Regions from separate parts of the Streptomyces sp. NPDC053427 genome, predicted to be linked through region 2. Evidence: predicted binding sites of a transcription regulator. Region 2 holds the regulator's gene; the other holds the start of a gene.
The links. The regulator HrcA, encoded in region 2, represses chaperone genes, less so after heat shock. The targets are predictions, from matches to a motif close to TTNGCACTCNGNNNNNCNGAGTGCNAA.

Region 1: a site for HrcA is predicted at 6,486-6,512, ahead of ACIGWZ_RS20650 (FmdB family zinc ribbon protein). Genes of this name have one in related genera too.

The regions. Positions count from the first base shown of each region.
Region 1 covers NZ_JBITYA010000007.1:96,958-106,597, forward strand. The annotation lists gene ACIGWZ_RS20630 (5-formyltetrahydrofolate cyclo-ligase) at 1-106, shown strand, start outside; gene ACIGWZ_RS20635 (penicillin acylase family protein) at 188-2,896, opposite strand; gene ACIGWZ_RS20640 (potassium/proton antiporter) at 3,118-4,677, shown strand; gene ACIGWZ_RS20645 (MFS transporter) at 5,087-6,388, shown strand; gene ACIGWZ_RS20650 (FmdB family zinc ribbon protein) at 6,524-6,871, shown strand; gene ACIGWZ_RS20655 (S-methyl-5'-thioadenosine phosphorylase) at 6,999-7,832, shown strand; gene mscL (large conductance mechanosensitive channel protein MscL) at 8,555-9,058, shown strand; gene ACIGWZ_RS20665 (hypothetical protein) at 9,101-9,358, opposite strand; gene ACIGWZ_RS20670 (MerR family transcriptional regulator) at 9,502-9,640, shown strand, end outside.
Region 2 covers NZ_JBITYA010000002.1:310,632-320,271, forward strand. The annotation lists gene ACIGWZ_RS06145 (hypothetical protein) at 1-996, shown strand, start outside; gene ACIGWZ_RS06150 (hypothetical protein) at 1,134-3,551, shown strand; gene ACIGWZ_RS06155 (16S rRNA (uracil(1498)-N(3))-methyltransferase) at 3,563-4,306, opposite strand; gene ACIGWZ_RS06160 (nitronate monooxygenase) at 4,303-5,412, opposite strand; gene dnaJ (molecular chaperone DnaJ) at 5,568-6,701, opposite strand; gene hrcA (heat-inducible transcriptional repressor HrcA) at 6,704-7,720, opposite strand; gene ACIGWZ_RS06175 (MBL fold metallo-hydrolase) at 7,937-8,674, shown strand; gene ACIGWZ_RS06180 (DUF3097 domain-containing protein) at 8,717-9,550, shown strand.

The DNA of each region.
Region 1 (9,640 bases), on a different contig from region 2:
GTACGACACGGAAGTGCTGGAGGACGTGCCGGCCGAGGCGCACGACCGGCCGGTGCATGCGGCGGTGACGCCCTCGGGGGTGCACCGCTTCCTGGGGCCTTCCTGAGGCCGTCATGATCCGAGAACGCCGTCGGGCGGGCGGGGAAGTTCCCCGGCCCGCCCGACGGCGCTGATGCTGTCCGCGGCCTTACGGCGTCAGCGTCAGCGTGTCCTTCGCCTTCTTCTTGACGGCCGACTCACTGAACGCCCAGGGCAGCAGTTCGCCCTTGGCCCACTTGTCGGTCTGGTCGTAGTAGTGCGCGCTGTAGGCGTGCCCGGAGGCGCCGGTGAGGTTGATCCAGCGGGACTTGTCGAGGTCGGCGAGGTTGACGACCATCCGCATGGACGGGACCCAGGTGACCTTGTAGCCGCCCGCGGCGTTCCAGCCGGTGGCGTCGACCGCGGCCTCGCCGCCGCCGACGTTCCACGGGCCCCGGTTGAACAGGCCCTGCAGGAAGCCGGGGCCGTCGGTGCCCAGGGTCTGGTTGTTCAGGTACAGCTGGTGCAGGCGGCCCCAGCTCCAGTTGTCGATGTTCTTGCCGAGCTTGGCGGTCAGCTCGTAGCGGGCGTCCTTCATGGCCTCGGCGAGGAGCTGGTCGCGGTTCTTGTCACCGGGGTGGCCGGGCCGGTCCTCGGTCGTCCACCAGGCGTTGTGGGGGTCGTCCAGGATCTTGCGGACGACCTCGTACCAGCGGTCGCCGCCGTCGGGCTGCGCCGAGTCGGCGGCCCGCTCGCCGCATTCGCGGACCAGCTTGTTCAGGTCGTCGGCGGGGCCGGTCTCGTCGGCCGGGCGGACGGTGAGGCACTGGCCCTCGAGCCGCAGTTCCTTGGGCATCTTGTTGCCGAAGGCGAGCTTGAGGGTGTTGCGCCAGACGGCGTTGAAGTAGGCGGCCGCGGCGGAGTCGGGCTCCTGGGTGAAGTCCCAGCCCTCCAGCAGCTGCTGGGCGTCGCGGACGTACTTGTCCTTGATGTCGATCTTCGTGAGGTACGGGGTCAGCAGCCGGGCGATCTCGCTGCTGTTGTCCTTCTGGAAGGCCTGCATGTCGTCCGTGGAGACCTTGCCGCCGTCCTTGATCTTCGACTGGATGAGGTCGTTGATCCGCTGGCTGCGGGCGCCGTAGCCCCAGTCCTTGGTGAGGAGGTAGGGGTACTTGTCCTCGTCGATGACGGCCTGGTTGGCGGTGACGATGTAGCCGCGCTTGGGGTTGTACTCCCAGGGCAGGGCCTGCTGCGGGATGTAGCGCTTCCAGCCGTACTTCGGGTCCCAGCCGGGCGCCGGGAAGGTGCCGTCGCCGGCGCCGCGGACCGGGATCCGGCCGGGCGCCTGGTAGCCGATGTTGCCCTTGGTGTCGGCGTAGATCAGGTTCTGCGAGGGAACCTCGAAGTGCTCGGCGGCCTTGCGGAAGCCGTTCCAGTCCTTGGCGCGGCCGAGCTCGAAGACGGCGTCCATGGACGTGCCGGGGTCCAGGGCGGTCCAGCGCAGCGATACGGCGTAGCCGTCGCCGCGGTCCGGTGCGGCGTTGCCGACGGGTGCGTCCTTGCCGACGCCGGTCAGTTCGTCGTCGCGGTCGGAGACGATCGGCCCGTTGTTGGTGGCGCGGACCGTGATGTGACGGGTCTCCCCGCCGGCGACCTTGATGGTCTCCTTGCGCGTGAGGAACGGGCGCTGCTTGTTGTCGAAGAGGTACCCGTCGGCGCTGACCTTCTCCAGGTAGAGGTCGGAGACGTCGGCGCCCAGGTTGGTCATGCCCCAGGAGATGTTCTGGTTGTGGCCGATGACGACGCCGGGCATGCCGGAGAAGGTGAAGCCGGAGACGTCGTAGTTGCACTGGGGGCCGGTGGTACGGCAGTGCAGGCCCATCTGATACCAGAGCGAGGGCATCTGCGGCGCCAGGTGCGGGTCGTTGGCCAGCAGCGGCTTGCCGGTGGTGGTGTGGTCACCGGAGACGACCCAGGAGTTGGAGCCGATGCCGTTGCCGTTGGGGCCGAGCAGCGCGGGGACCTTGTCGAGGGTCTTGGACAGCGAGGACAGCTGCGACTGCAGGCCGGCGGTGGCGGTGCCGGCCGGGGCGGCGTTGACCGAGCCCTTGGGCCGGTACTTCTTGGTGGCCGGGTCGACCGAACCGCCCTCGACGATCGGCTTGTTCCGCTGGGACGGGTACTTCGGGTACAGCTGGGCGATCTGCTCCGGGGTGAAGCGGCTGGTCATCAGGGAGCGGTCGATCTCCTCCTGCATGTTGCCGCGCAGGTCCCAGGCCATCGCCTTGAGCCAGGCGACCGAGTCGACCGGCGTCCACTTCCCGGGCGTGTAGTCGTTCTCGAGGCCCAGCGCCGCGTACTCCAGGGACAGGGCCGAGCCCTGGTGCCCCTTGAGGTAGGCGTTGACGCCGTCGGAGTAGGCCTGGAGATATTTCTTGGTGCTCGGCGACAGCTTGGTGTCGTATTCCTTCTGCGCCACGTGGTGCCAGCCCAGCGTGCGCAGGAATTCATCGCTCTTGACCTGGCTCTTGCCGAACATCTCCGACAGGCGGCCGGCCGTCATGTGACGGCGGACGTCCATCTCCCAGAAGCGGTCCTGGGCCTGGACGTAGCCCTGGGCGCGGAAGAGGTCCTCGTCGGTGTCGGCGTAGATCTGCGGAATGCCGTTGCCGTCGCGCGAGACGTCCACCGGCTTCGTCAGCCCCGGGAGTTTGAGCGACCCGGTGGTCTCCGGGAACGAGGCGCGCACGGTACTGACGCCCCAGTACGCGCCGAAGCCGATGCCCGCCACGAGCAGCAGCACGACCGTGATGGCGACGAGGCGGCCGCGCCGCCCCTTCTTCTTTTTTGGGGCAGGGCCGGACTTGTTGGCGGGCATCTCTGTCCTTCGAGGGGCAGGGTGGGAGTGCTGGAGCAACCATAGGCGCACGGCTCCGGCGAGCCCTACGCGGAGTCACTACCAGCACATCCGACTTTCAAGTAATGGTAAATTGTTAGTCTCAGTAACTAGATACGGTAAGGATCGTAGGTCCGTAACGCCCTGCAAAGGCCCGTAAGGACCCGCCCCCATCCGGCCCGCGTGCGAGAAAGGACCAGCTCCTGACTGTCGACCACCTCAATCAACTCCTGCTGGTCTGCTCGCTCGTACTGCTCATCGCGGTGGCCGCGGTACGGCTCTCCTCGCGCAGCGGGCTCCCCAGCCTGCTCATCTACCTGGGGATAGGCATCGCCATAGGGCAGGACGGCCTCGGCGGCGTCGTCTTCGACAATGCCGAGCTGACCCAACTCCTCGGCTATGCGGCCCTCGTCGTGATCCTCGCGGAGGGCGGCCTGGGCACGAAGTGGAAGGAAATCCGGCCGGCGCTGCCCCGGGCGGCGATGCTCTCGACGGTCGGCGTCGCGGTGAGCGTGGGGGTCACCGCGGCCGGAGCGCACTATCTGGCCGGGCTCGAATGGCGTCAGGCGCTGCTGATCGGCGCGGTGGTCTCCTCGACGGACGCGGCCGCGGTCTTCTCCGTACTGCGCAGCGTCCCGCTCCCCGCCCGCCTGACGGGTGTCCTGGAAGCCGAATCGGGCTTCAACGACGCCCCGGTCGTCATCCTCGTCGTGGCCTTCTCCACGGCCGGGCCGGTCGAGCACTGGTACACCCTGATCGGCGAGATAGCCCTGGAGCTGACCATCGGCGCCGCCGTAGGGCTGGCGGTCGGCTGGCTCGGCGCGTACGGCATGCGGCATGTGGCGCTGCCCGCCTCCGGTCTCTACCCGATCGCCGTCATGGCCATCGCGGTCTCCGCCTACGCGGCCGGCGCCCTGGCGCACGGTTCCGGCTTCCTCGCCGTCTATCTGGCCGCGATGATCCTCGGCAACGCCAAGCTGCCGCACTCCCCGGCCACCCGCGGCTTCGCCGAGGGGCTCGGCTGGATCGGGCAGATCGGCATGTTCGTCCTGCTGGGCCTGCTGGTCACCCCGCACAACCTCCTCGACGACATCGTTCCGGCGCTGCTCATCGGCATGATCCTGACGATCGTGGCGCGCCCGCTGTCGGTCTTCGTGAGCCTGCTGCCGTTCCGGATGGACTGGCAGGAGAAGACCCTGCTGTCCTGGGCCGGCCTGCGCGGCGCGGTGCCCATCGTCCTGGCCACCATCCCGATGGTCACCGACATCCCGGGCAGCGAACGCGTCTTCAACATCGTCTTCGTTCTGGTCGTGGTCTACACCCTCATCCAGGGCCCGACGCTGCCGTGGCTCGCCCGGCGGCTTCGGCTGGGCGACGGCGAGGAGGCCGCCGACCTGGGCATCGAGTCGGCCCCTCTGGAGCGGCTGCGCGGCCATCTGCTGTCCACGTCCATCGGGCCCGTCTCGCGGATGCACGGCGTCGAGGTCGGCGAGCTGCGGATGCCCGCCGGCGCCGCCGTCACCTTGATCGTCCGGGACGGCTCCAGCTTCGTACCGTCGCCCTCGACCGTGCTGCGGCGCGGCGACGAGCTGCTGGTGGTGGCCACCGATCCGGTACGGGACGCGGCCGAGCGGCGGCTCCAGGCGGTCTCCCAGGGCGGCAAGCTGGCCGGCTGGCTGGGGACGGGCGGACACGGCGGCCCACGGCCCGGGGATTCGGGCGATTCCGGGGAGCGGCGGCGCGGGCGGCGCTCGGCCGGGTGAGGCGGTTCCCGTCCGGGGGCCGCGATCGGCACGGAGCCGGGCAGGACGTCGGCACGGCGTGGGGCGGAACGTCGGCACGGATCGAGTCGACCGGCGTCCACCTTGACTCCGACCGGCCGGTATGTGCGGTATCTCTCCACGGATACCAAGGAATTCCGCGTGAAGCCCTGGTTAATCCCAGGGCTTCACGCGCCTCGACCTGTAGTATGAAGAGGCAATAAACGAACCAACTCTGCCTGACGCAGAGCTGGCGCGACCGCTCGGCGGCCGCGGTCCTCTGCCACAAGCGCAGCCACTTCCCCGGTGCGGACCACGCGGTATCACTCGGTCCTGCGCGAGAGGACAGCTCTCGGCGCGTACCGTGACGACCTCGCGGCTGCGCGCTACCAGGCAGCAGAAAGGCCCGGCCGTGGCACCCGCGGTCAAGGACTCCCGTCCCGGATACGGACAACTGCTGCGCACCCCCGGTGCATGGACATTCCTGCTGCCCGGCTTTCTGGCCCGGCAGCCGTTCGCGATGCTGACGATCGGCATCACCCTGCTCGTCCAGTCCACCACCGGCTCCTTCGGCACCGCGGGCGCGGTGACCGCCGCCACCGGCGTCTCGATGGCGCTGTTCGCCCCGCAGAGCGGCAAGCTCGCCGACCGCTTCGGCCAGCGCGCGGTGCTGCTCCCCGGCGTCGCGGTGCATGTCGCCGGCGTCGTGGCCCTGATCGTCCTCGCCCTCGCGCACGCCCCCCTGTGGGCGCTGCTCGCGGTGGCCGTCCCCACCGGCGCCTCGACACCGCAGGTCGGCCCGATGGTCCGGGCCCGCTGGGCGGCGACGCTGGGCGGCAGCCCACTGATGCCGACGGCCGCCGCGTTCGAGTCGGTGACCGACGAGTTCACCTTCGTCGTCGGCCCGGTGCTGGCCACCGCGCTGTGCACCGGCATCCACCCGGCCGCCGGCCTGATCACCGAGGCCGCCCTCACCCTGGCCGGCGGGCTGCTGTTCGCCTCCCAGCGGCGCACCCAGCCGCCCGTCCACCGGGCGCAGGACAACGACCGGCCGCGCGTCTCGGCGCTCTCGGTGCCCGGCGTACGCGTACTGATCGTGGCGTTCCTCGGCATCGGCACCGTCTTCGGCGGCATGCAGGTCTCGCTGACCGCCTTCACCGAGCACATCGGACACCCTGGCATCAACGGCGTCCTCTACGGGATCTTCGCGGCCGGCAACATGATGGCGGGCATCGCCTGCGGCGCCATCAGCTGGAAGGTCGGCCCGCGGCGCCGCCTCCTGGTGGCCTACGGGCTGCTGGCGCTGGCCACCACCCCGCTGTGGGCGGTGACCGCGGTGCCGCTGCTGGCCGCCGTCGGCCTGATCATCGGCCTGTGCATCGCCCCGGCCCTGATCTCCGGGTACACCCTGGTCGAGACGCTGGTGCCGGCCGCCGCCCGCACGGAGGCCTTCACATGGCTGACCGGCGCGGTGGCGCTGGGCCAGGCGGCCGCGGCCTCCTCGGCCGGCCAGCTGGCGGACCGCTTCGGCCCGAGTGCCGGGTTCCTGGTGCCGCTGGCCGGTACGGCGCTGGCGCTGGCGGTGCTGCTGACGCTGCGCGCGCACCTGCTGCCGCGTTCGTCGACCGTGGTCACCGGCAGCGTCGCGGAGGACGCGGACGACCGGACCACCGCCGCCGCCGAGGACCGGGAGCTGGAGCTGGCGAGCGCCTGACCGGACGCGGGGCGGCCGCCCGGCCGAACGTGGAGTCGGTCACCGTACGCCGGTCACAGTGGACTGACGGGCGGGAATACTGCACTATGGATCGTCGTTAGCACTCAATGAGTGAGAGTGCCAGGAGGAAGTCAAGTGCCGACCTACCAGTACCAGTGCACCGCGTGCGGCGAGGGCCTTGAGGCCGTGCAGAAGTTCACCGACGACGCGCTGACCGAGTGCCCCAGCTGCGACGGACGCCTCAAGAAGGTGTTCTCCGCGGTCGGCATCGTCTTCAAGGGCTCCGGGTTCTACCGCAACGACAGCCGCGGCTCGTCGTCCAGCAGCAGCCCGGCGAAGAGCGCCTCCAGCACGAGCGGCTCGTCCTCCTCGGACTCGTCCGGCAGCTCGGACTCCAAGTCGACGACCTCGTCGTCCTCGGCGTCCTCCTCGTCCTCGACGGCGTCGTCTTCGTCGTCCACGAGCAGCAGCTCCGCCGCCTGACCAGCACTTCTCCGGACCCCGCCGTCGCCGACGGCGGGGTCCGCGGCTTTTTTGGCCTGCCCCGGGCCCTCAAGGGGCGGGGGTCCCCCGCCGCGGCGGGTCCGGCTGCCCCGATAGTGTGACCGGCATGTCTGACGCGGAGATTGGCGTTATCGGCGGCTCGGGGCTCTACTCCTTCCTCGACGACGTGACCGAGATCACAGTAGACACCCCCTATGGGCCGCCCAGCGACTCCCTCTTCCTGGGCGAAGTGGCCGGCCGCCGGGTCGCGTTCCTCCCTCGGCACGGTCGGGGGCACCACCTCGCCCCGCACCGCATCAACTACCGCGCCAACCTGTGGGCGCTGCGTTCGGTCGGCGTACGGCAGGTTCTCGGCCCGTGCGCCGTCGGCGGCCTGCGCCCCGAATTCGGCCCCGGCACGCTGCTCGTCCCCGACCAGCTCGTCGACCGCACCAAGTCCCGCTCCCAGTCCTATTTCGACGGCGAGCCGCTGCCGGGCGGCGACATCCCGAACATCGTCCATGTCTCGTTCGCCGACCCGTACTGCCCCACCGGACGCCGGAGCGCGGTGACGGCCGCCCGCGGCCGCAACTGGGAACCGGTCGACGGCGGCACCCTCGTCGTCATCGAAGGCCCCCGTTTCTCCACCCGCGCCGAGTCCCGCTGGCACGCCGCGCAGGGCTGGTCGGTGGTCGGCATGACCGGCCACCCCGAGGCCGTACTCGCCCGGGAACTCGGCCTCTGCTACACCTCGTTGACCCTGGTCACCGACCTGGACGCGGGCACCGAGACCGGCGACGGCGTCTCCCACGAAGAGGTCCTCAAGGTCTTCGGCCAGAACGTCGGCCGGCTGCGCGAGGTCCTCTTCGACGCGGTGGCCGCCCTCCCCGACGCCGCGGCCCGCGACTGCCCCTGTCCTACCTCCCTCGAGGGCTGGGATCTGGGCATCGAGCTGCCGTAGGGGCGCCGCGGGGGAATCGTCAGGGGCATCGGGGAACTCGGGGGCGCAGGAGGCGCAGGAGGCGCCTGAGGGTGACCGAGTTGTCCACAGACACGGGTTCCTCCACAGCCCGAAGCGGGCTGCGAGAAATTCCGGCACGGTGGTGATCGCCGGTGATCACCGGCCCGGATTCCGCACTCACGCAACAGGCGGTGACCACGATGCTCCGTCCCTCCCTCGACCTTCCCTCGGCCGATTCAAGGCTCCCCCTGCCCCCGCTCCCCGACCCGCCGCTCCCGACTCCCCCGACGTGTGAAGTGCCCCACTTCGCGCCGGTACGGGCCGTCGGCGGCCGATGCCGATGGCGGCGGGTGACACGACGGCGCCTGCTCTCGGCCGCACTGGCGATGGCCGCCGCAGCACTGGCCACCGGCGTTTCGTATGGTGCCGTACGAACGGCTCCGGCGGCGGGCTGCCCGGCGGCGGCGCTCTCCGGAGGGCGGTAGTCGTGCCCCAAGATCGAGTGGCATCCGTTCCGCTCGCACGCAAAGCTTCTCCGGGGTGGAGGTGCCCCCTGCCTCTCTCGGGAGCCTGGGGAAGGCCAATCCGCCGGATCCGCACTGACGCTCCGGTCGATCGCCGGTTCGTGTTGCGCGACTGGACACCGCCGCCCTGCCCTGCCGTAAGTTGCGGTGCTGATTGTTGCTGCACCGTCCGTACCGAGCGTGGAAAGAGGCTGTCAGGTGAGCGAGAACAAGGGCGTCCTGCAGGGATTCAAGGAATTCCTGATGCGCGGAAACGTCATCGAGCTCGCGGTCGCGGTCGTCGTCGGTGCGGCGTTCACCAACATCGTCAATGCCGTGGTCAAGGGCGTGATCAACCCGATCATCGGCGCCTTCGGCTCGCAGAACCTCGACAACTACAAGAGCTGCCTCAGCGCCAGCTGCCACCCGGACCGGAAGACCGGCGCATTCACCGACGGCATCTACATCCTGTGGGGCTCGGTGCTCAGCGCCGCGCTGACCTTCCTGATCACCGCCGCGGTCGTCTACTTCCTCATGATCCTTCCGATGAACAAGTGGAAGGCCCGCCAGGACGCGAAGAAGCCGGTCGACGACGCCCCCGCCGACCCGACCGAGGTCGAGCTGCTCATCGAGATCCGCGACGCCCTCATCGCCCAGCGCAACGGCTCGGTCCCGGCGTCCGCCGCGACGGCCACCGTCATCGCGCAGAAGACGCAGCAGTAGGAGCGGGCACCCGGGACCGGCACCGCCGCCCCATCGCCTCGCTCAGAGGTGGTGGGGCGGCTTTTCGTCGAGGAAGCGGGCGAGGTCGGCCGCACTGCCGGAGCCCGTGGGGCGCTCACCCCAGCCGCGGTCGGTGTCGTCCGAGGACTGCTGGTCCAGCGGATCGTCGAAGATCAGCGCAGCGGGCCGCACGGCGGGCCGGGCCGCCTCGGGCTCCTCGCTCGCGGCGGGCCGAGCGGCAGGCGTCTTACCGACCGGGGCCGGTGCGGGGTCGGGTTCGGGTTCGCGGGTGGTGCTCACCTCTTCAGGGTACGGGGGTGGGGCGCGCGGGGGACCGGGCGTGGTGGGGCCGAGCCGGCTGTGCTGCGGGGGCGCGCTGTGTAACGTTGAGCCATCACATTGATGTGAGGGTTCGTTGCTGCCAAGAGGGGTGAGGCGCGCGCATGCGTATCGGAGAGCTCTCGGAGCGGACGGGTACGTCCCGTCGGCTGCTGCGGTATTACGAGGAACAGGGCCTGATCGCCGCCGGTCGGTCCGCGAACGGGTATCGCGACTACGACGAGCGCTTCGTGGACCGGGTCA
Region 2 (9,640 bases):
TGCATCGCCGTGATCGCCGGGCGCCTCGACGACGCCAAGCGGGCATACCTCCTGGATCTCGACGAACCCTCGGTGGACGCCGAGCTGTTCCGCCGGCGCTCGCTCGACCGGGCCGAGCAGGAGCGGCTGCTGGCCGGACGGCTGCGCGGCGGCGGCACCCGCCCGGTCCCCCAGGAGCTGCTGGCGGCAGTGGACGACCTGCGCGTCAGCGAGGACCGCGACCTGCTGACGGCCGGTGTGACATCCGGCGACCTGAACGTGGCCCGCCGGGTCGTGGAACGGGTACGGCTGCAGGTACCCGCCACCCGGCTGCGGCTGCTGGTCGCCGTATGGGAGCGCGGCGGCCCGGACGCCGTCCGCGAGATCCTCGCCATGGACCGCCTCCCCCTCACCCTCCGCCGCCGGACGGAGAAACTGCTGGACACCCCCGACGGCCTCGACCGGATACGGGCCCTGCTCGCCGACGAGGAGTCACCCGACCGGCTCGCGGCATACCTCATGAGGGCGAGCAGCCGACCCGAGAAGCGGCTGAGGCTGTTCCTCGGCGAGGGATTCCGTACGCCCTGGCCCGCCCTGCTGGCGGCGCACCGCGCCGCGCCGCTCACTGCGGACCTGGTGGCGGCGCTCGTGGAACTTCCGGACTGCCCCCGGGAACTGCTGCTGGCGGGCCTGGGCAGCGCTTCCGCCGACTGGACGTCCTGGTTCGACTGGGTCGCCCCCGCCCTGGCGCGCGGGACGCTCACCCCCGATGATCTGCTGACCCGTTCGGACCCCGCCGAGCTGGCCCTCGACCTCCTGCAGCGCTGGGCGAGGGACCGGAGCTTCGAAGGGGAGGACGTCCAGCGCTTCCGGGACGACGCGCTGGCCCTCACCCGGGAGCACCTGGGCACGGACACCGACGCCTGGACCGTGGCCCTTCATCTGTTGCCGACGTTCGCGGGGACCGTGCCCGAACTCCTCGCGACGGCCGGGGCGATGACGCGCGTGCAGGCGTGACGCCGGAGGCCGCCGCGGGGTGCCGGCCCCGTGCCCGGCGTTGTCAGTGGTCCGTGCCACGATCGGCTGTGTACCGGTGCTGAGACGGCGTCGCCCGCCGGCCGCGCACCGTCCGCTTCTGGAAAGGACCCGTCCGGATGTCCGACAGCACGCCGCCGTACCTCTGCCACGCGTTGCGACTCGCCGACCCGGCCACCGCCGACGCGCTCGCGGAGCGGATGCGTCCGGAGGTGCTGGCAGCCCTCGCCGACCGGCTCGGGCTGCCGGAGGACGCGGTGGAGACGATGACGCGGTGGGAATCCTCGGGTCGCCGGCGTGCGATGACCGAGGACGTCGGGGAGTTCCTGCTGCGCGCGGTCGGGACCGGCGACCCGGAGATCGCCCGGGTGCTGTACGTCGAGCGGTACCGCCGGGTCCCCTGGGTCCTGTCGGCGATCCTCGCCGCCGCCGACCCCGCGGACGCGCGCTGGTACGCCGAGAACGGGCTCGTCCCGTGCGTGCTGAAGGACGCCGACGGCCTCGCGCTCGAACCTGCATTGCGCGGCCCGTTCCCCGAGCTGGTCCGGCATGCCGTCGTCCGACTGGGCCGGGAGCTTCCGCTGCCCGTCGTGCTCGACGCCTGCCGCCACCTCGCCGGTCTGAGCGGGGCCGCCGGGATCGAGAAGCTGGCCGATGGCGTCGAGGCGTCGGGGGACGAGCTCTGCCACCCGGGGCTGGCCGAGCTGCTGCGGGCCGCCGCCGCGGCACCGGACCCGGCGGGCCGTATCCGGGAGAGCCGGCCGGCCGGCGAGTGGACGGACCCGGCACATGCGCTCGCGCTGCTGCGGGTGCGTCTCGGGGAGCGGGAGGTCGAGCAGCCCGCCGGTCTCGGCTGGGATCTGATACGGCGGGAGCACGACCGGCGGCCCCTCGCGACGTGGTCCGCCCGGGAGCAGCGGTATGTGCCCTGCTTGTCCGTCCTCGTCGGCTGGGAGGGCTGCCCGGACGCGTTGATCATGGAGAGCTTCCGGGACCGCCCCGGGGTGGTCGCCGGCACGGGTGCCCCGCTGCCCTTCGAGGCGGTGGCCGGTCTGTGGAACGACCCCCGTTGGCGGCACCCCGGCGAACTGGTCAGGCCCGGCATTCGTGCCGGCCGGCTCCCCGTCGACCGTGTGCTGAACGAACTGACACCGGCCCGCGAAGTGCTGGACATGCTGCCGTACGACCATGAACCGACCCGGAAGGCCGTGGCCGATCTGCTCGCCCCGCTCGGCACGGACCCGGTCAACTGGCTGACGTTCTACGCCCGGATGGGGCGTGCCGACGGCACGGCCGTCGACCTGGTCGCCGACGCCGTCTCGACCACCTCCCGCAAGAAGCGCAACACCACCTGGCCGCGCCGCCTGGACGCGGTGTTCCCGGTCACCGCCCCCGGGGAATCCCGCGCTCCCTTCCTCCAAGTCCTCCAGTGCGTTTCCGAGGCGGCGCAACTCGCGCTCGTCCCCCATCTGGACGCGCGCGCCGTGCAGCACTTCCTGGTGTACGGCGACCCCGCCCCGGCCGTCCGGGAGGCGATCGTGGCCGCACACGGTGTGCCGGCCCTCGCCTCCTGCGCGTCCAGCCGTCGGCTGCCCGCCGCGGAGGTCGAGCGCCTCCTCGACCTCGACGAACCGGCCGTCGACGCCAACGTGTTCCTGCACTGCTCCATCGACCAGCCGGAGCGGGAGCGGCTGCTCGCGGGGCGGCTGCGCGGCGGCGGTACCCGCGCCGCAGTCCCCCAGGAACTGCTGGACGCGCTCGACGAGATCAACCTCGGCCATTACCGTCACTGGGTCATCGCGGGGCTGGAGTCCGGCGACCTCGGTGTGGCCCGTAAGGTCGTCGGCCGCCTCAGGCTCCAGGTACCGGCCGCCCGGCTGCGGCTGCTGATCGCCGTATGGGAGCGCGGCGGCCCGGACGCCGTCCGCGAGATCCTGGCCATGGACCGCCTCCCGGCGACCCTCCGCCGCCGGACGGAGAAACTGCTGGACGCCCCCGACGGCCTGGAGCGGATGCGGGCCCTGCTCGCCGACGAGGAGTCACCGGTCGCGCTGACAGGCCAGCCGTTCCAGAAGCTCCTCGGCGACGGGATCCCGATCCCCTGGCCCGCGATGGCCGACGCGCTGCGTGACGGCCGGCTGCCGGACGGCGCCGCGAGAACCCTGTCGGCGGTCGCGGGCTGCCCCCGCGAGATCCAGGTGGCGGCCCTGCGCACCACGCCGGTGCCGCAACTGCCGCGCCACCGCCGCAGCGACACCTGGCCCCAGAAGGCCCTCGCACACGGCACGCTCACCGTCGAGGACGTCCTGACCCACGCCGCCCCCGCCAGGGCGGCCCTGGACCACCTCGTCCACGCCGTCACCTCATCGCCGCCGAGCCCGGACCGTCAGGCCCTGCGTGCCCTGATCACCGCCCTCACCGAAGACCACCTGGGCGGCAACGTCGAGGCCTGGGCCGTCTGTCTCCAGCTGCTGCCGACCTTCGCCGGCACCCTCACCGAGCTGATATCCACCGCCGGGGCGGTGGCCCAGGCGTAAGGCGTCCGAGGTCAGCTCCAGCGCCCGGTACGGCCCAGCAGCAATGCCGTCGCGGCCGTACCGGCGGTGGAGGTGCGCAGGACGGTCGGGCCGAGGCGGTAGGGCTGCGCGCCGGCCTCGGCGAAGGCGGCCAACTCCTCGGGCGAGACCCCGCCTTCGGGGCCGACGACGAGCACGATCGAGCCCTCGGTGGGGAGTTCGGCGGTGGCCAGCGGGCTGCTGCCCTCCTCGTGGAGGACGGCGGCGAAGTCGGCGTCGGCGAGGAGGGCGGCCACCTCTTTGGTCGACAGCGGGTCGGCGACTTCCGGAAAGGTCAGGCGACGCGACTGCTTGCCCGCCTCGCGGGCCGTGGCGCGCCACTTGGCCAGGGACTTGGCGGCCCGCTCGCCCCGCCACTGGGTGACGCAGCGCGCCGCCGACCAGGGCACGACGGCGTCCACGCCGGTCTCGGTCATCGTCTCGACGGCCAGTTCGCCGCGGTCGCCCTTGGGCAGCGCCTGGACGACGGTGAGGGTGGGCGTCGGCGGGGCCTCGGTGCGGAGGTCGGTGACGGCGACGGTGAGGCGGTCCTTGCCCTCGACGGCGGCGACCGCGCCGTAGGCGCCCGTTCCCCGGCCGTCCGTCAGCACGACCTCCTCGCCCACCCGCAGCCGTCGCACCGACACCGCGTGCCGGCCCTCCGGCCCGTCCAGGGTCAGCGACCCGCAGGCCCGTACGTCCGCGAGCGAATCGACGAGGAAGACGGGGGCGGTCATGACGCGGCACCGGCCTCGGCGCCGGAACCGCTGCCCGGGTTCAACGCGGCGCGCGCCACCTCCAGTTCGGCCACCAGCACCTCGACCAGCTGCCCGGCCGGCAGCTCGCGCGCCATCCGGTGGCCCTGCCCGGCCCACAGCGCCATGCCCTGCGCATCGCCGGCCTTGGCCGCGGCCTTGCGCAGCCCGGAGGTCAGGTGGTGAACGGCGGGGTAGGCGGCCGGCGCGTACGGGCCGTGCTCGCGAAGGAAACGGTTCGCCAGGCCGCGGGCCGGGCGCCCGGAGAACGCCCGGGTCAGCTCGGTGCGGGTGAACAGCGGGTTGGTCAACGCCTGCTTGTGCAGAGGGTTGGCGCCGGACTCGGGCGTCGCCAGGAACGCCGTGCCGAGCTGCGCCATCGAGGCGCCCGCGGCCAGCGCGGCGGCGATCGCCGAGCCGCGCATCAGGCCGCCCGCGGCGATGATCGGGATCTGCACCGCCTCGTGGACCTGGGCGATGAGGCAGAGCAGTCCGACGCCCGCCCCGGTGCCGTCGGACTGCGGGTCGTCGCGATGGGTGCTCTGGTGGCCGCCCGCCTCGATTCCCTGGACACAGACCGCGTCCGCGCCCGACCACTGCGCGGCCTGCGCCTCGGCCGCGGTGGTGACCGTCACGACGGTGAACGTACCGACCTTGGCGAAGGCGTCGAGCACCGCGCGGGAGGGGCAGCCGAAGGCGAACGAGACCACCGGCACCGGGTCCTCGCGCAGGATCGCCAGCTTGGCCTCGTAGCCGTCGTCGGAGCCGCCGTACGGGTCGAGTTCGGCGATCGGGCTCTCGTACCAGGCGGCTTCGCCCGCGAGCTGCTCGCGGTAGACCTCGACCGGGGTGACGTCGGCGAGGCTGGGCTGCGGCATGAACAGGTTCACGCCGAAGGGCCGGCCGGTCAGCCCGCGCAGCTGTTTGATCTCCTGATACATGCCGTCGGCGGTTTTGTAACCGGCGGCGAGGAAGCCGAGACCACCGGCTTCACTGACGGCGGCGGCCAGCTCCGGGCGGGCGGCGCCGCCCGCCATCGGGGCCTGCACGATCGGGTAGCGGCAGAGATCGCTGAGCGGGGTGGGCATGACCACATCGTGTCACGCCCACCGCTTCACCCCGAACCGGGGCCGGGCCCCGTCTACCGCCCGTTGAACGCATCCTTCAACCGGGAGAACAGCCCTTGCTGCCCCGGCTGACAGCGCACCCCGGGGACAACCCCCGGAACCCCCGGCCGACTCACCTACCGCCCGTTGAACGCATCCTTCAGCCGAGAGAACAGCCCTTGCTGCCCCGGCTGGAACTGGCCCGTCGGGCGTTCCTCACCCCGGAGCTTGGCGAGCCGTCGCATCAGCTCCTCCTGCTCGGGGTCGAGCTTGGTGGGCGTCTGCACCTCGACATGGACGATCAGATCGCCGCGGCCGCCGCCGCGCAGATGCGTCACACCGCGCTGGTGCAGCGGGATCGACTGGCCGGACTGGGTGCCGGGCCGGACGTCGATCTCCTCCACCCCGTCCAGCGTCTCCAGCGGGCATTTCGTGCCCAGCGCCGCCGCCGTCATGGGGATGGTGACCGTGCAGTGCAGATCGTCGCCACGCCGCTGGAAGACCGGGTGCGGCAGCTCATGGATCTCGACGTAGAGGTCGCCGGCCGGGCCGCCGCCGGGGCCGACCTCGCCCTCGCCCGCGAGCTGGATGCGGGTGCCGTTGTCGACACCGGCGGGGATCTTGACGGTGAGCGTGCGGCGGGAGCGGATCCGGCCGTCGCCGGCGCACTCGGGGCACGGCGTCGGCACGACCGTACCGAAGCCCTGGCACTGCGGGCAGGGCCGCGACGTCATGACCTGGCCGAGGAAGGACCGGGTGACCTGCGAGACCTCACCGCGGCCGCGGCACATGTCACAGGTCTGCGCGGAGGTGCCGGGCGCCGCGCCCTCGCCGCTGCACGTCGTGCAGACGATGGCGGTGTCGACCTGGAGGTCCTTGGTCGTACCGAAGGCCGCTTCGTTCAGCTCGACGTCGAGCCGGATCATGGCGTCCTGGCCGCGGCGGGTGCGCGAGCGCGGGCCGCGCTGCGAGGCCGTGCCGAAGAAGGCATCCATGATGTCGGAGAAGTTGCCGAAGCCGGCGCCGAAGCCGCCCGCGCCACCGCCGCCCGCCTGCGAGAGCGGGTCGCCGCCGAGGTCGTAGACCTGCTTCTTCTGCGGGTCCGACAACACCTCGTAAGCGGCGTTGATCTCCTTGAACCGCTCCTGGGTCTTGGGATCCGGGTTCACGTCCGGGTGCAGTTCGCGCGCCAGCCGACGGAAGGCCTTCTTGATCTGGTCCTGCGAGGCATCGCGACTGACACCGAGTACCGAGTAGTAATCCGTGGCCACTTTTACGACTCCGCGAGGATTTGTCCGACGTAACGTGCCACTGCGCGTACCGCTCCCATCGTTCCGGGGTAGTCCATGCGGGTCGGTCCGACCACGCCGAGTTTGGCGACTGCCTCGTCGCCCGAACCGTAACCGACCGCGACGACCGATGTGGACGTCAGGCCTTCGTGGGCATTCTCATGCCCGATACGTACGGTCATGCCCGAGTCCTTGGCCTCCCCCAGCAGCTTGAGCAGCACCACATGCTCCTCAAGGGCCTCCAGCACCGGGCGGATGGTCAGGGGGAAGTCGTGTCCGAAGCGCGTGAGATTGGCGGTGCCGCCGATCATCAGCCGCTCTTCGGTCTCCTCCACCAGAGTTTCCAGCAGCACCGACAGCACTGTCGAGACCGTGCCGCGGTCGTCCTGCTCGAAGGACTCCGGGAGATCCTGCACCAACTGCGGCACATCCGCGAACCGGCGCCCCACCACACGGCTGTTGAGCCGCGCCCGCAGATCCGCGAGCGACGTCTCGCCGAACGGCGCCGGGCAGTCGATCAGCCGCTGCTCGACCCGTCCGGTGTCCGTGATCAGTACGAGCATCAGCCGGGCCGGGGCCAGCGCCAGCAGCTCGACATGGCGGACCGTGGACCGGGTCAGGGACGGGTACTGCACGACCGCCACCTGACGGGTCAGCTGCGCCAGCAGCCGGACCGTACGGCCGACGACATCGTCGAGGTCGACGGCGCCGTCGAGGAAGTTCTGGATGGCCCGCCGCTCCGGGGAGGACAGCGGCTTGACGCCCGCCAGCTTGTCGACGAAGAGGCGATAGCCCTTGTCGGTGGGGATCCGCCCGGCGCTGGTGTGCGGCTGGGCGATGAAACCCTCGTCCTCCAGCGCCGCCATGTCGTTGCGGACCGTGGCCGGGGAGACGCCCAGCTGGTGGCGCTCGGTGAGTGCCTTGGAGCCGACCGGCTCCTCCGTCCCGACATAGTCCTGGACGATGGCGCGCAGCACTTCGAGCCTGCGTTCACTGAGCATTCTGCGCACCTCCAGTCCAGCCGGGTTGCCGTCTCGTCACTCCTGGCACTCACACGGGCCGAGTGCCAGACCCGGAAGCCAGTGTACGGCCGGGTAGCACAGCTGCGGCAAGAGCCGCCGCAACGATCGGCCGGCGAAGCGCCGCACGATGACCGTGATCGGCCGTTGTGGCCGGTCTGTCGGGCAACGCTATCGCGAGGGAGCTAGCGTCTCGGTATGCACACTGCTTGGGAAGAGGCCGGGTGGGAACAGCTCGGTGAAGGCGTCGCGCGGCGCCGGATGCCGGGCTGGGACGAGACGATCGGCGTGATCGCCGGATCGGCCGGGGTGATGATCGTCGATACCGGCGCGTCCATCCGCGACGGCGCCGATCTGCGCCGCGCCATCCGCGGCGTGCTGGGCCGGGAAGTGACGCATGTCGCTCTCACCCACCCGCATTTCGATCATGTTCTGGGCACCGCCGCCTTCGCGGGCGTCGAGGTGTTCGGCGCGGCCGGGGTGGGCGATCTGCTCGGGCGCGACCGGGACGAGCTGCGGCGGGACGCGGTACGGCACGGCCTCGCCCCGGAAGCCGCCGCGGAGGCCGCCGACCTCCTCGTCCGCCCGCACCACCACGTCCACGGCGAACTGACCGTCGACCTCGGCGACCGGCAGGTGCTGCTCGCCAATGTCGGCCCCGGTCACACCGCCCACGATCTGGCGGTTCTGGTGCCGGGCCGGGGCGGCGCCCGGGAGATCGTCTTCTGCGGTGACCTGGTCGAGGAGTCCGGCGAACCGAACGCCGGCCTGGACTCGCTGCCCCAGCAGTGGCCGGCCGCGCTGGACCGGCTGCTGGCCCTGGGCGGCGAGGAGGCGGTGTACGTACCGGGGCACGGGGCCGTGGTGGACGCGGCCTTCGTGCGCGCCCAGCGGGACGCCCTCGCCATCCGCTTCGGCGTGCCGCCGTCTTCCTGACCGCGCCCGCCCGCACCCGACGCCCCGAGAGAACTGGACCCCATGCGCAGCAAGCAGTACGGCCCCGACCTCACCCCGCCCTGGAAGAAGCAGCGGCCCGCCCCCGAGGTGGCCGCCGATCCCGACCTGGTCGTCGAGGAGGTCACCACGGGCTTCTGCGGCGCCGTGATCCGCTGCGAGAAGACGGCCGAGGGCCCGACGGTGACGCTGGAGGACCGCTTCGGCAAGCACCGGGTCTTCCCGATGGTGCCGCGCGGCTTCCTGCTGGAGGGGCGCGTCGTCACCCTCGTACGCCCGTCGGGCCGGCCGGCGCCGAGCGGCCCCGCCCGTACGGCGTCCGGCTCACTCGCGGTGCCCGGCGCCCGCGCCCGGGTCGCGCGCGCCGGGCGCATTTATGTGGAGGGGCGGCACGACGCGGAGCTGGTCGAGCGGGTGTGGGGCGACGATCTGCGCATCGAGGGCGTGGTCGTGGAGTACCTGGAGGGGATCGACGACCTTCCGGCGATCGTGCGGGGCTTCGCGCCGGGGCCGGATGCCCGGCTGGGCGTCCTGGTGGACCATCTCGTGCCCGGCTCGAAGGAGTCGCGGATCGCGGCCGAGGTGACCGGAGCGCATGCGCTGGTGGTCGGCCACCCGTACATCGACGTGTGGGAGGCCGTGAAGCCCTCCTCGGTGGGGATCCCTGCGTGGCCGAGGGTGCCGCGCGGTCAGGACTGGAAGACGGGCGTGTGCCGGGCGCTGGGCTGGCCGGAGAACACCGGGGCGGCGTGGCAGCGGATCCTGGGCTGCGTGCGGTCGTACAAGGACCTGGAGCCGCAACTCCTCGGGCGGGTGGAGGAGTTGATCGACTTCGTTACGGCAGGCGATGCGGTCTGACGCCGGGGGCTCGGCGAGGAGGATGCACCGGCCCATGACGGGATCGATGATCAGGTAGACGGGCACCTGGCCCGCAGGACCGTCGCATCG